2 regions of the Streptomyces sp. CA-142005 genome follow, and region 1 is predicted to be linked to the other one. Evidence: riboswitches for the same ligand, from Rfam matches in the RefSeq annotation. Region 1 holds a riboswitch; the other holds the start of a gene.
The links. Region 1 has a riboswitch for cobalamin ahead of ACQPXS_RS13450 (cobalamin biosynthesis protein). Riboswitches for the same ligand answer to the same signal wherever they lie in the genome.

Region 1 (5,903 bases):
GTCGCCGGAGAGGCCGTAGGTGCCGGGGCGCAGCGAGGCCAGATCGCGGGTGAGGGTGATCTGGCCGGCGGCGGTGCCGTGCACGGTGAGCCGGGGTTCGGTGGGCAGCGGGCGGCCCGCGGGCGCCTTCAGCGCGGCGTCGCTGGCGATCCGGCCGACGGCGACGGATGCCGCGCCGGCGGCGAGGACCGCGGTCAGTGCGGTGGCGGTCGCTTTGACTGGGCGCACGGCTCCAGTGTCGTGGGGGTCGGGCCTGCCGGCCAGTGGAAGGGCCGGGCGGTGAGCAGGGGCCGGCGGGGAAGGGTGAGCGAGGCGATCGAGGAAGCGCCGGAGCGAAGGACTGGGCAGCACGGTGTCACCTCCGTTGGCCGTACCCCTTCAAACGTTCCCCGACCTCCGCCAGCTGTGCCTCCGTCAGCAGGGACGGGTTCAGGCCCGGTACCGAGGACGCCGTCAGCCACAGGCGGCACATCCACTCCAGTTGGGCGGTGCGGTCGTAGGCCTGGTCGAGGGTGGTGCCGTAGGTGACCGTGCCGTGGTTCTGCAGGAGGCAGGCGGAGCGGTCGGACAGGGCGCGGAGCATGTTCTCGGCGAGCTCGTCGGTGCCGTAGGCGGCGTAGGGGGCGACCCGGACGGGGCCGCCGAGGGCTGCCGCCATGTAGTGGACCAGCGGGAGCTCCGGGACGAGCGTGGAGACGGCCGTCGCGTGCACGGCGTGGGTGTGGACGACCGCGCGGGCGTCGGTGGTGCGGTAGACGGCGAGGTGCATGGGCAGCTCGCTGGTCGGCACCAGCGTGCCGAGCACCTGGCGTCCGTCGAGGTCGACGCCGGTGATGTCGTCCGGGGTGAGCCGGTCGTAGGGAACGCCGGACGGGGTGACGAGCACCAGGTCGCCGATGCGCGCGGAGACGTTCCCGGAGGTGCCGACCACCAGCCCGTCGGCCACGGTCCGCCGCGCCGTCGCGACCAGTTCCGCCCAGATCCGTTCGTGTTCCGCGTCCCGCCGCTGTCCAGCCATGCCGTGATCCTGCCAGCCGCGTCCACGGAAGGGGGATGGACGGTCGCTTCCGGCCGGAAGTGCGCACTCCGAATGGGCGAAAACACCGCGAACCGCCGCAAAAAGGCGCTGATTCGCCGATCCGCGGGCTTTCAATGGTCTCTCTTGCCCGCCGGACGATCTTCCGTCCGCCGACCCGGGGAGACACATGGCCCGCGAACGCACCCTTCTCCGTCACCGCGCCGGTGTCCTCGCGGCGGCCACGGCGACGCTCGCCCTCACTGCCACCGCGTCCGCGGCCGCCGGGCCTCCGGCACTGGCCACGGGCCTGCCCCGGGGGCACGACGTCTCGTCCCACCAGGAGCACGTCGACTGGGCGGCCGCCCGGTCCATGGGCGCGCGGTTCGTCTACGTCAAGGCGACCGAGTCCACGAACTACCGCAACCCCTACTTCTCCGAGCAGTACGACGGCGCCCGCGCGGCGGGCCTGTACCGGGGCGCGTACCACTTCGCACGGCCGGACAAGTCCTCCGGCGCCCGGCAGGCCGCGTACTTCGTGCGGCACGGCGGGGACTGGGCGGCGGACGGCCGGACGTTGCCGCCCGCGCTCGACATCGAGGACAACCCGTACAGCAAGAAGCACAAGTGCTACGGGCTGGGCAGCACGCGGATGGTCCGCTGGATCCGGTCCTTCAGCGACGAGATCAAGCAGGAGACCGGCCGCCGCCCGGTGATCTACACGACGACCCAGTGGTGGCGGCTGTGCACCGGCAACAGCCGCGCGTTCGCCAAGAGCCACGCCCTGTGGATCGCCCGGCACGGCACCTCGCAGCCGGGGACGCTGCCGGGCGGGTGGCGGTACTGGACGTTCTGGCAGTTCGACATCGACGGCCGGCTGCCGGGTGACCAGGATCTCTTCAACGGCTCCACGAGCCGGCTGCGGGCCCTCGCGCGGGGTTGGTAGCCAAGGGACGCCTGGGCCGTCCGAGCCAAGCGGAACCTCAACCACCCCCTTCGGACACCCCTACGCCCGTCGCCGTTCACCTTCCGTTCACTCAGGTTGCCTACGGTCGTCCAGCCAATGACCTCGAACGATTGCCTGGGTAAATGGAAAGCTTCTCGCTGATCCTCGCGATAGTGGTGATAACCGCTCTCGCGTTCGATTTCACGAACGGTTTCCACGACACCGCCAACGCGATGGCCACGACCATCTCGACAGGCGCCCTGAAGCCCAAGATCGCGGTGGCCATGTCCGCCGCCCTCAATCTGGTGGGCGCCTTCCTCTCCGTGGAGGTCGCCAACACGATCTCCAAGGGTCTCGTCGACGAGACCGGCATCCGTCCCGAGGTCATCTTCGCCGCCCTGGTCGGCGCGATCCTCTGGAACCTGATGACCTGGCTGGTGGGCCTGCCCTCCAGCTCCTCGCACGCCCTGATGGGCGGTCTGATCGGCGCCACCATCGCCTCCGCCGGCTTCGGCGCCGTGCACGGTGACGTCCTGGTCACCAAGGTGCTGCTCCCCGCGGTCGCCGCGCCGATCGTGGCGGGCGTCGCCTCGATGCTGGCCACCCGGTTCTCCTACGGCATCGGCGGCAAGGCCGAGGGCGAGGCCACCCGCAAGGGCTACCGCGCCGGCCAGATCGCCTCCGCCGGCCTGGTCTCCCTCGCGCACGGCACCAACGACGCCCAGAAGACGATGGGCATCATCACCCTCGCGCTGATCACGGGCGGCGCGATCGCCCCGGGCTCGAACCCTCCCACCTGGGTCATCCTCTCCGCCGGCCTCGCCATCGCGCTCGGCACCTACATCGGCGGCTGGCGGATCATCCGCACCATGGGCAAGGGCCTGACCGACCTGGAGCCGCGCCAGGGCTTCGCCGCCCAGACCAGCGCCGCGACCGCCATCCTGGCCTCCTCCCACCTGGGCTTCTCCCTCTCCACCACGCATGTCGTCTCGGGCTCGGTGATGGGCGCGGGCCTCGGCCGCAAGGGCGGGGTGGTCCGCTGGTCCACCGCGACCCGCATGGCCGTCGCCTGGGTGCTCACCCTCCCGGCCGCCGCGCTGGTCGGCGCGGGCGCCGAGTCCGTCACGGACCTCGGTGACTGGGGCACCGCCGTCGTCGCCGTCTTCCTGGTCGCCGCGAGCGCCACGATCTGGAAGGTCTCCCGCCGCGAGGTCGTCGACCACACCAACGTCGTCGACGCGCCCGAGGAGCCGGCCGGCGTGGTGACCGCCGCCATCGCCGCGGTGACCCCGCCCCCGGCGGGCACGATCACCGAGGACCTGACGGCCACGATCCCCGCCCCGGCCACCGCCGGGCCCGCCCCCGAGGCCGCGCCGCCGGCCGCCACCGTCTGACCCCGGCCACACCGGTAACCAAGGAAGCAACCCCATGAAGATCGACTGGTCGGCCCTCGGCTCCGTCTTCGGCGTCAGCCTCGTGTTCACGGTGGGCCTGGTGGCCCTGTTCACCCTCGGCATCAACGGTCTGGCACGGCGCGAGAAGGCCGCGGCCGAGGGCGGCTCCGCCACCCTCGCCGTCACCGGCGCCTACCTCTGCTTCGCCGCGTGCGCGGCGGCGGTGTCGTACGGCATCTTCCTCATCGTCTCCAAGTCCTGACGGACCACCACGAACCAGGCAATCCGAAGGCTCCCCGCCGTCCGTGACGGAGGGGAGCCTTCGTCATGCCCAGGGGTCACGGGCGCCCCACGGTGTGGGGATCGGCACACTCTCCCCGCGCAGGTCAACGGCAAGTTGACGGCCGTTCCGGGCGCGTGGTGGACTGCCCAGGCCATGTACGGCGGCAAGAGAGGAAGCCGGTGCGAATCCGGCGCGGTCCCGCCACTGTCACCGGGGAAGAACCCCCGGGAGCCAGGAACTCTCACCGCCGAATCTCGTCGAACCAGGGCGCGGACACCCTGAGTGAGGACACGGATCGCCATGCTCGGCTGCCGAAGGACCCGTACCAGGCCCGCTCCTGTACCCACGGCCGGCTGAGCCGATGGGTGCCGATCGCTCCTACGCGTACGGCGCCGCCGCCGGCCTTCTCGGTGACCTGCTCCTCGGCGATCCGCGCCGCGGGCATCCGGTCGCCGCGTTCGGGCGTGCGGCCGCTGCCGTGGACCGCGCGTTGTGGCACGACCACCGCGGCTGGGGCGCCGTGCACACCGTCGTGTGCGCCGGTGGCGCCGTCGCACTCGGCACGCTGGCCGCACGCGCCGTACGCCCCTCCCCCGCCGCCTCCGCCGCGCTGACCGCCGCCGCCACCTGGGCGGTCGTCGGCGGTACCTCGCTCGCCCGGGAGGCCCGCACGATCGGACGCGCCCTGGAGTCCGGGGACGTCGAGGCCGCGCGGGCGCGGCTGCCGCATCTGTGCGGCCGGGACCCGCAGGCGCTGGACGCCGACGGGATCGCCCGGGCCGTGGTCGAGTCGGTCGCCGAGAACACCTCCGACGCCGTCGTGGGCGCCCTGGTGTGGGGGGCGGTGGCCGGGGTGCCCGGGCTGCTGGGGTTCCGGGCCGTCAACACCCTGGACGCGATGGTCGGTCACAAGTCGCCCCGCTACCGCCGCTACGGCTGGGCCTCCGCCCGGCTGGACGACCTGGCCGGCTGGCCGGGGGCCCGGCTGACCGCCGTCCTCGCGGCCGCGGCCGGACCGGACCCGCGCGGTGCCCTGCGCGCCTGGAAGGCCGACGCCCGCCGGCACCCGAGCCCCAACGCCGGGCCCGTGGAAGCGTCGTTCGCGGGGGCGCTCGGCGTCCGGCTGGGCGGAACGCTCTCCTACGGCGGCCGGGTCGAGCACCGGCCCGTGCTCAACGGGGACACCGGCCGGGCCGTCCGGATCACCGACATCGACCGGGCCGTACGGCTCTCCCGCCGCGTCGGCCTGCTCGCGCTCGGCGGCACGGTCGCCGCGCGCCTCCTCGTCAAGAGCGTCAAGGGCCTGAAGGGACGTGCGAAGTGAACGGGGGACTCCTCGTCGCCGGCACCACCTCCGACGCCGGCAAGAGCGTCGTGACAGCCGGGATCTGCCGGTGGCTGGTGCGCCAGGGTGTGAAGGTCGCGCCGTTCAAGGCGCAGAACATGTCGCTCAACTCCTTCGTCACCCGCGAGGGTGCCGAGATCGGGCGGGCGCAGGCCATGCAGGCCCAGGCGTGCCGGGTCGAGCCGACCGCGCTGATGAACCCGGTGCTGCTCAAACCGGGCGGCGAGCAGAGCAGCCAGGTGGTGCTGCTGGGCAAGCCGGTGGGCGAGTTGAGCGCACGCGGCTACCACGGCGGGCGGCAGCAGAAGCTCCTCGGCACGGTGCTGGACTGCCTGGCCGAGTTGCGGGGCACGTATGACGCGGTGATCTGTGAGGGCGCGGGCAGCCCGGCCGAGATCAATCTGCGCCGGACCGACATCGTGAACATGGGCATCGCGCGGAACGCGCGGCTGCCCGTGCTGGTGGTCGGCGACATCGACCGCGGGGGCGTCTTCGCCTCCTTCTTCGGCACCGTGGCCCTGCTCTCGGCGGAGGACCAGGAGCTGGTCGCCGGGTTCCTGGTGAACAAGTTCCGAGGCGATGTCTCCCTGCTGGAGCCCGGCTTGGAGATGCTGTACGGCCTCACCGGGCGGCGCACGTACGGCGTGCTGCCGTTCCGGCACGGGCTCGGCATCGACGAGGAGGACGGGCTGAGGGTCTCCCTGCGCGGAACCGTGCGGGAATCCACCGTGGCTCCCCCCGTCGGCGAGGACGTACTGCGCGTCGCCGTGTGCGCGATCCCGTTGATGTCCAACTTCACCGATGTGGACGCGCTCGCCGCCGAACCGGGGGTCGTGGTGCGGTTCGTGGACCGGCCGGAGGAGCTGGCGGACGCGGACCTGGTCGTCATCCCGGGCACGCGCGGCACCGTGCGGGCGCTG
Region 2 (5,903 bases), 3.6 Mb from region 1:
TCGACACCTCCCGCACCACCGTCCGCCAGGCCCTGCAGGAGTTGGTGGTCGAGGGGCGCCTGGAGCGCATCCAGGGCAAGGGCACCTTCGTGGCCAAGCCCAAGGTGTCCCAGGCGCTCCAGCTCACCTCCTACACCGAGGACATGCGCGCCCAGGGCCTGGAGCCGACCTCGCAGCTGCTGGACATCGGGTACATCACCGCCGACGACCGGCTCGCCGGGCTGCTCGACATCGCCGCCGGCGGACGGGTGCTGCGCATCGAGCGGCTGCGCATGGCCAACGGCGAGCCGATGGCCATCGAGACCACCCACCTGAGCGCCAAGCGCTTCCCGGCCCTGCGCCGCTCCCTGGTGAAGTACACGTCCCTCTACACCGCCCTCGCCGAGGTCTACGACGTCCACCTCGCCGAGGCCGAGGAGACCATCGAGACCTCGCTGGCCACCCCGCGCGAGGCGGGCCTGCTCGGCACCGACGTGGGCCTGCCGATGCTGATGCTCTCCCGCCACTCCCTGGACCACGAGGGCAAGCCGGTGGAGTGGGTGCGCTCGGTGTACCGGGGCGACCGGTACAAGTTCGTCGCGCGGCTGAAGCGGCCGGTCGAGTAGGACCCGCGGACCGTCGCTGAATCGATATACCGAGATCCGGACGAGGTCTTCCGCTTCCATGGCACCGTCACCTACATTGCCTGCGCATTACACAGGTGATCAGCGAGGGGACGGAGCCGTGCCATGTCCGAAACGCCTGAAGTGAAACCACCGGTGGTGACACCGGTACGCGTGGTCATCGGCCTGTGTCTATTCGCGCCCTTCGTGGCGATGCTCTGGGTCGGTTCCTACGCCAAGACGGACCCCGCCTTCATCGGGATCCCGTTCTTCTACTGGTACCAGATGGCCTGGGTACTGATCTCCACCGCGCTCACGATGACCGCGTACAAGCTGTGGCAGCGCGACCAGCGCGGCCGCGCCTCCCAGAAGGGCGGTGAGGTGAAGTGAAGGACGGCGTCAACGGCGTCGCGCTCGGCGTCTTCATCTTCTTCTTCCTGGCCGTCACGGTCGTGGGCTTCCTCGCCGCCCGCTGGCGCAGGGCCGAGAACGAGCACTCCCTGGACGAGTGGGGTCTGGGCGGACGGTCGTTCGGCACCTGGATCACATGGTTCCTGCTCGGCGGCGACCTGTACACGGCGTACACCTTCGTCGCCGTACCGGCGGCGATCTACGCGGCGGGCGCGGCCGGCTTCTTCGCGGTGCCGTACACGATCCTGGTCTACCCGCTGATCTTCACGTTCCTGCCGCGCCTGTGGTCGGTCTCGCACCGCCACGGGTACGTCACCACCTCCGACTTCGTCCGGGGCCGCTTCGGCTCCAAGGGCCTGTCGCTGGCGGTGGCGCTGACCGGCATCCTGGCGACGATGCCGTACATCGCGCTCCAGCTCGTCGGCATCCAGGCGGTGCTGGACGTGATGGGCGTCGGCGGGGACGGCAGCACCAACTGGTTCGTGCGGGACCTGCCCCTGCTGATCGCGTTCGGCGTGCTCGCGGCGTACACCTACTCGTCCGGCCTGCGCGCCCCCGCCCTGATCGCGTTCGTCAAGGACACGCTGATCTACATCGTCATCGCGGTGGCGATCATCTACATCCCGATCAAGCTGGGCGGCTTCGACGACATCTTCGCCAAGGCGGGCCACGCCTTCAGCCAGGTCAACCCGGCGACGGGCAAGCCGCGCGGCGCGCTCGCGCCTCCGGAGGCCGGCCAGTGGACGTACGCGACCCTGGCCCTGGGCTCCGCGCTCGCGCTCTTCATGTACCCGCACTCGATCACCGCGACCCTGTCCTCCAAGAGCCGTGAGGTGATCCGCCGCAACACCACCATCCTGCCGCTGTACTCCCTGATGCTCGGCCTGCTGGCCCTGCTGGGCTTCATGGCGATCGCGGCCGGGGTCAAGGTCACCAACGGCCAGCTGGCCATCCCGCAGCTGTTCGAGAACATGTTCCCTGACTGGTTCGCGGGCGTGGCCTTCGCGGCGATCGGCATCGGCGCCCTGGTCCCCGCGGCGATCATGTCGATCGCGGCGGCGAACCTCTTCACCCGCAACATCTACAAGGACTTCATCAAGCCGGACGCGACGCCGAAGCAGGAGGCCCAGGTCTCCAAGGTCGTCTCGCTGCTGGTGAAGGTCGGCGCGCTGGTCTTCGTGCTGACGATGGACAAGACAGTGGCGATCAACTTCCAGCTGCTGGGCGGCATCTGGATCCTGCAGACCTTCCCGGCCCTGGTCGGCGGGCTGTTCACCCGCTGGTTCCACCGCTGGGCCCTGCTCGCCGGCTGGGCGGTCGGCATGGTGTACGGCACGGTCGCCGCGTACGGCGTCGCCTCCCCGACGCAGAAGCACTTCGGCGGCTCGGCGAAGGAGATCCCCGGCATCGGCGAGATCGGCTACATCGGCCTCACGGCCTTCGTCCTCAACGTCGTGGTCACCGTGGTCCTCACCTTCGTCCTCAAGGCCGTGAAGGCCCCCGAGGGCGCCGACGAGACCAAGCCGGAGGACTACACGGCGGACGCGGGCGACCCGGGGGTCCAGGTGGAGCTGCCGCCGGCCACCGCGGGCGCCGGTCACTGAGCGACTGCCGTACGACGGGCCGCCGGAGGAAATCCGGCGGCCCGTTGTCGTACCCCTCGGGCAGACTCGGTGCCATGGACATCCGGATCCGCCCCGCAGCCCCCGCCGAGTACGACACCCTCGGCGAGATCACCGCCCAGGCGTACCTCCAGGACGGGCTCCTGGACTTCGGCGAGAGCGACGCGTACCTCGGCGAACTCAAGGACGTGGCCAAGCGAGCGGCCGCGGCCGACGTACTCGTGGCCACCCGGGACGACACCCTCCTCGGCGGCGTCACCTTCGTGCCCTCCCCCGGTCCCATGGCCGACATCGCGCGGCCCGGAGAGGCCGAGATCCGCATGCTGGCCGTCGCCAGAGCCGGCCGCGGCCAGGGCGCCGGCGAGGCCCTCGTCCGGGCCTGCATCGACCGCGCACGGGCCACCGCGGGCTGCCGGGCCGTCGTCCTGTCGACCCAGCGCACCATGCACGCCGCCCACCGCATCTACGAACGGCTGGGTTTCGTTCGCACACCCGAGCGGGACTGGAATCCGCTGCCCGAGCTGGACGACATCACTCTGCTCACCTATGAGTTGACGCTCTGACACCGCCACGACACAACATCTGGGGGTGACACGACAGCCCGGCACTAGATGTATGCTCATGCTCGCTGTCGCCGCAGGGGAATCCGGTGCGAATCCGGAACTGTCCCGCAACGGTGTACTTGTGCGCGTCTGCGCCCAGGAGTCAGTCCGAGGACCTGCCGACAGCGCACCCGGCCGTCCGGTTCGGGTGACCTTCAGACGTCCGGGCCTCGTGGGATGGGCCGGTGGACGCGACGCCGTGTGCGCTCGTGGCTGCCCCCTGCCCTCCGCAAGGCCCCCGTGCCGAGCGAGGGAGAGCCCCACGTGACCATCGCGCCAGCAGATCCGGCTTCAGCCAGCGGCCTGGAGACCGACGGTCCCGGTACCGCGTTGCTGCGGACCCTGACCGAGCTGACCGCCGACCTCCCCGACGCCGACCCCGGCCGGGTCGCCGCCGCCGCGCTGCGCGGCCGGTCGGCGCGCGCGGACGAGTCGGAGTTGCGCGAGCTGGCCACCGAGGCCGCCGCCGGGCTCATCTCCGAGGACCCCGCCTACTCCCGGCTGGCCGCCCGGCTGCTGACCCTCTCCATCCGCGCCGAGGCCGCCTCGCAGGGCGTGACCTGCTTCACCGAGTCCGTGGCCGTGGGGCACCGCGAGGGACTCATCGCCGACCGCACCGCGGAGTTCGTGCGGCTGCACGCCGAGCGGCTCGACGCGCTGATCGACCGCGGGGCCGACGACCGCTTCGGCTACTTCGGCCTGCGCACCCTGCACAGCCGTTACCTGCTCCGGCACCCGATCACCCGCAGGGTCATCGAGACGCCCCAGCACTTCATGCTGCGGGTCGCGAGCGGCCTGGCCGAGGACGACACCACCCGGTCGGTGGACGAAGTGGCAGCGCTCTACCGGCTCATGAGCCGGCTCGACTACCTCCCCTCCTCCCCCACGCTCTTCAACTCCGGTACGCGGCACCCGCAGATGTCGTCCTGCTACCTCCTCGACTCCCCGCTGGACGAGCTGGACTCCATCTACGACCGCTACCACCAGGTGGCCCGGCTCTCCAAGCACGCCGGCGGCATCGGTCTGTCGTACTCCCGGATCCGCAGCCGCGGTTCGCTGATCCGCGGCACCAACGGGCACTCCAACGGCATCGTGCCGTTCCTGAAGACCCTGGACGCCTCGGTGGCCGCCGTGAACCAGGGCGGCCGGCGCAAGGGCGCCGCGGCCGTCTACCTGGAGACCTGGCACTCCGACATCGAGGAGTTCCTGGAGCTGCGGGACAACACCGGTGAGGACGCCCGCCGTACGCACAACCTGAACCTCGCGCACTGGGTCCCGGACGAGTTCATGCGCCGGGTCAACGCCGACGGGCAGTGGTCGCTGTTCTCCCCGTCGGACGTGCCGGAGCTGGTGGACCTGTGGGGCGAGGAGTTCGACGCCGCCTACCGCAAGGCCGAGGCGGCGGGCCTGGCGAAGAAGACCATGCCGGCCCGCGAGCTGTACGGCCGGATGATGCGCACCCTCGCGCAGACCGGCAACGGCTGGATGACCTTCAAGGACGCGGCCAACCGCACCGCCAACCAGACGGCCCTGCCGGGGCACGTCGTCCACTCCTCCAACCTCTGCACGGAGATCCTGGAGGTCACGGACGACGGGGAGACCGCGGTCTGCAACCTGGGGTCCGTCAACCTGGGTGCGTTCGTCGACATGGCGACCGAGGACCTCGACTGGCAGCGACTGGACGACACCGTCCGCACCGCCGTCACCTTCCTCGACCGCGTGGTCGACATCAACTTCTACCCGACCGAGCAGGCGGGGCGGTCGAACGCCAAGTGGCGTCCCGTCGGCCTCGGCGCGATGGGTCTGCAGGACGTCTTCTTCAAGCTGCGCCTGCCCTTCGACTCAGCGGAGGCCAAGGCCCTGTCCACGCGGATCGCCGAGCGGATCATGCTCACCGCGTACGAGGCCTCCGCCGACCTGGCCGAGCGCAACGGCCCGCTGCCGGCCTGGGAGAAGACCCGTACGGCCCGGGGCGTGCTGCACCCCGACCACTACGGCGTCGAGCTGGCCTGGCCGGAGCGCTGGGCGGCCCTGCGCGGCCGTATCGCCGAGGTCGGCCTGCGCAACTCCCTGCTGCTGGCCATCGCGCCCACCGCCACCATCGCCTCCATCGCGGGCGTGTACGAGTGCATCGAGCCGCAGGTGTCGAACCTGTTCAAGCGCGAGACGCTGTCCGGCGAGTTCCTCCAGGTCAACTCCTATCTGGTGCAGGACCTGAAGGAGCTGGGCGTCTGGGACGCCCGCACCCGTGAGGCGCTGCGCGACTCGGGCGGCTCGGTGCAGGACTTCGCGTGGATCCCGGCCGAGGTGCGGGCGCTGTACCGAACGGTCTGGGAGATCCCGCAGCGCGGGCTGATCGACATGGCGGCGGCCCGCACCCCGTTCCTGGACCAGGCCCAGTCCCTGAACCTGTTCATGGAGACGCCGACCATCGGCAAGCTCTCCTCGATGTACGCGTACGCCTGGAAGTCGGGCCTGAAGACGACGTACTACCTGCGCTCCCGCCCGGCGACCCGCATCGCCCGCGCCGCCCAGGGCCAGGCGCAGACCAAGACCCCCATCCCCGTCCAGCAGGCCGCCGACCCCGACGCCGTCGCCTGCTCCCTGGAAAACCCCGAGTCCTGCGAGGCCTGCCAGTAATGTCCAACCGTCCCCAGAACCTTCTC

Region 2: it holds a riboswitch for cobalamin, as region 1 does, so the genes downstream of both, ACQPXS_RS30215 (ribonucleoside-diphosphate reductase subunit alpha) here and ACQPXS_RS13450 (cobalamin biosynthesis protein) in region 1, are expected to answer to the same signal.

What each region holds. Positions count from the first base shown of each region.
Region 1 covers NZ_CP192078.1:2,812,941-2,818,843, forward strand. Annotated here, with positions in the region: gene ACQPXS_RS13425 (alpha/beta hydrolase) at 1-228, opposite strand, end outside; gene ACQPXS_RS13430 (class II aldolase/adducin family protein) at 356-1,018, opposite strand; gene ACQPXS_RS13435 (lysozyme) at 1,206-1,961, shown strand; gene ACQPXS_RS13440 (anion permease) at 2,105-3,355, shown strand; gene ACQPXS_RS13445 (hypothetical protein) at 3,390-3,617, shown strand; cobalamin riboswitch at 3,760-3,901, shown strand; gene ACQPXS_RS13450 (cobalamin biosynthesis protein) at 4,000-4,962, shown strand; gene ACQPXS_RS13455 (cobyric acid synthase) at 4,959-5,903, shown strand, end outside.
Region 2 covers NZ_CP192078.1:6,445,840-6,451,742, reverse strand. Annotated here, with positions in the region: gene ACQPXS_RS30235 (GntR family transcriptional regulator) at 1-605, shown strand, start outside; gene ACQPXS_RS30230 (DUF3311 domain-containing protein) at 729-992, shown strand; gene mctP (monocarboxylate uptake permease MctP) at 989-2,617, shown strand; gene ACQPXS_RS30220 (GNAT family N-acetyltransferase) at 2,692-3,198, shown strand; cobalamin riboswitch at 3,251-3,375, shown strand; gene ACQPXS_RS30215 (ribonucleoside-diphosphate reductase subunit alpha) at 3,502-5,877, shown strand; gene ACQPXS_RS30210 (ribonucleotide-diphosphate reductase subunit beta) at 5,877-5,903, shown strand, end outside.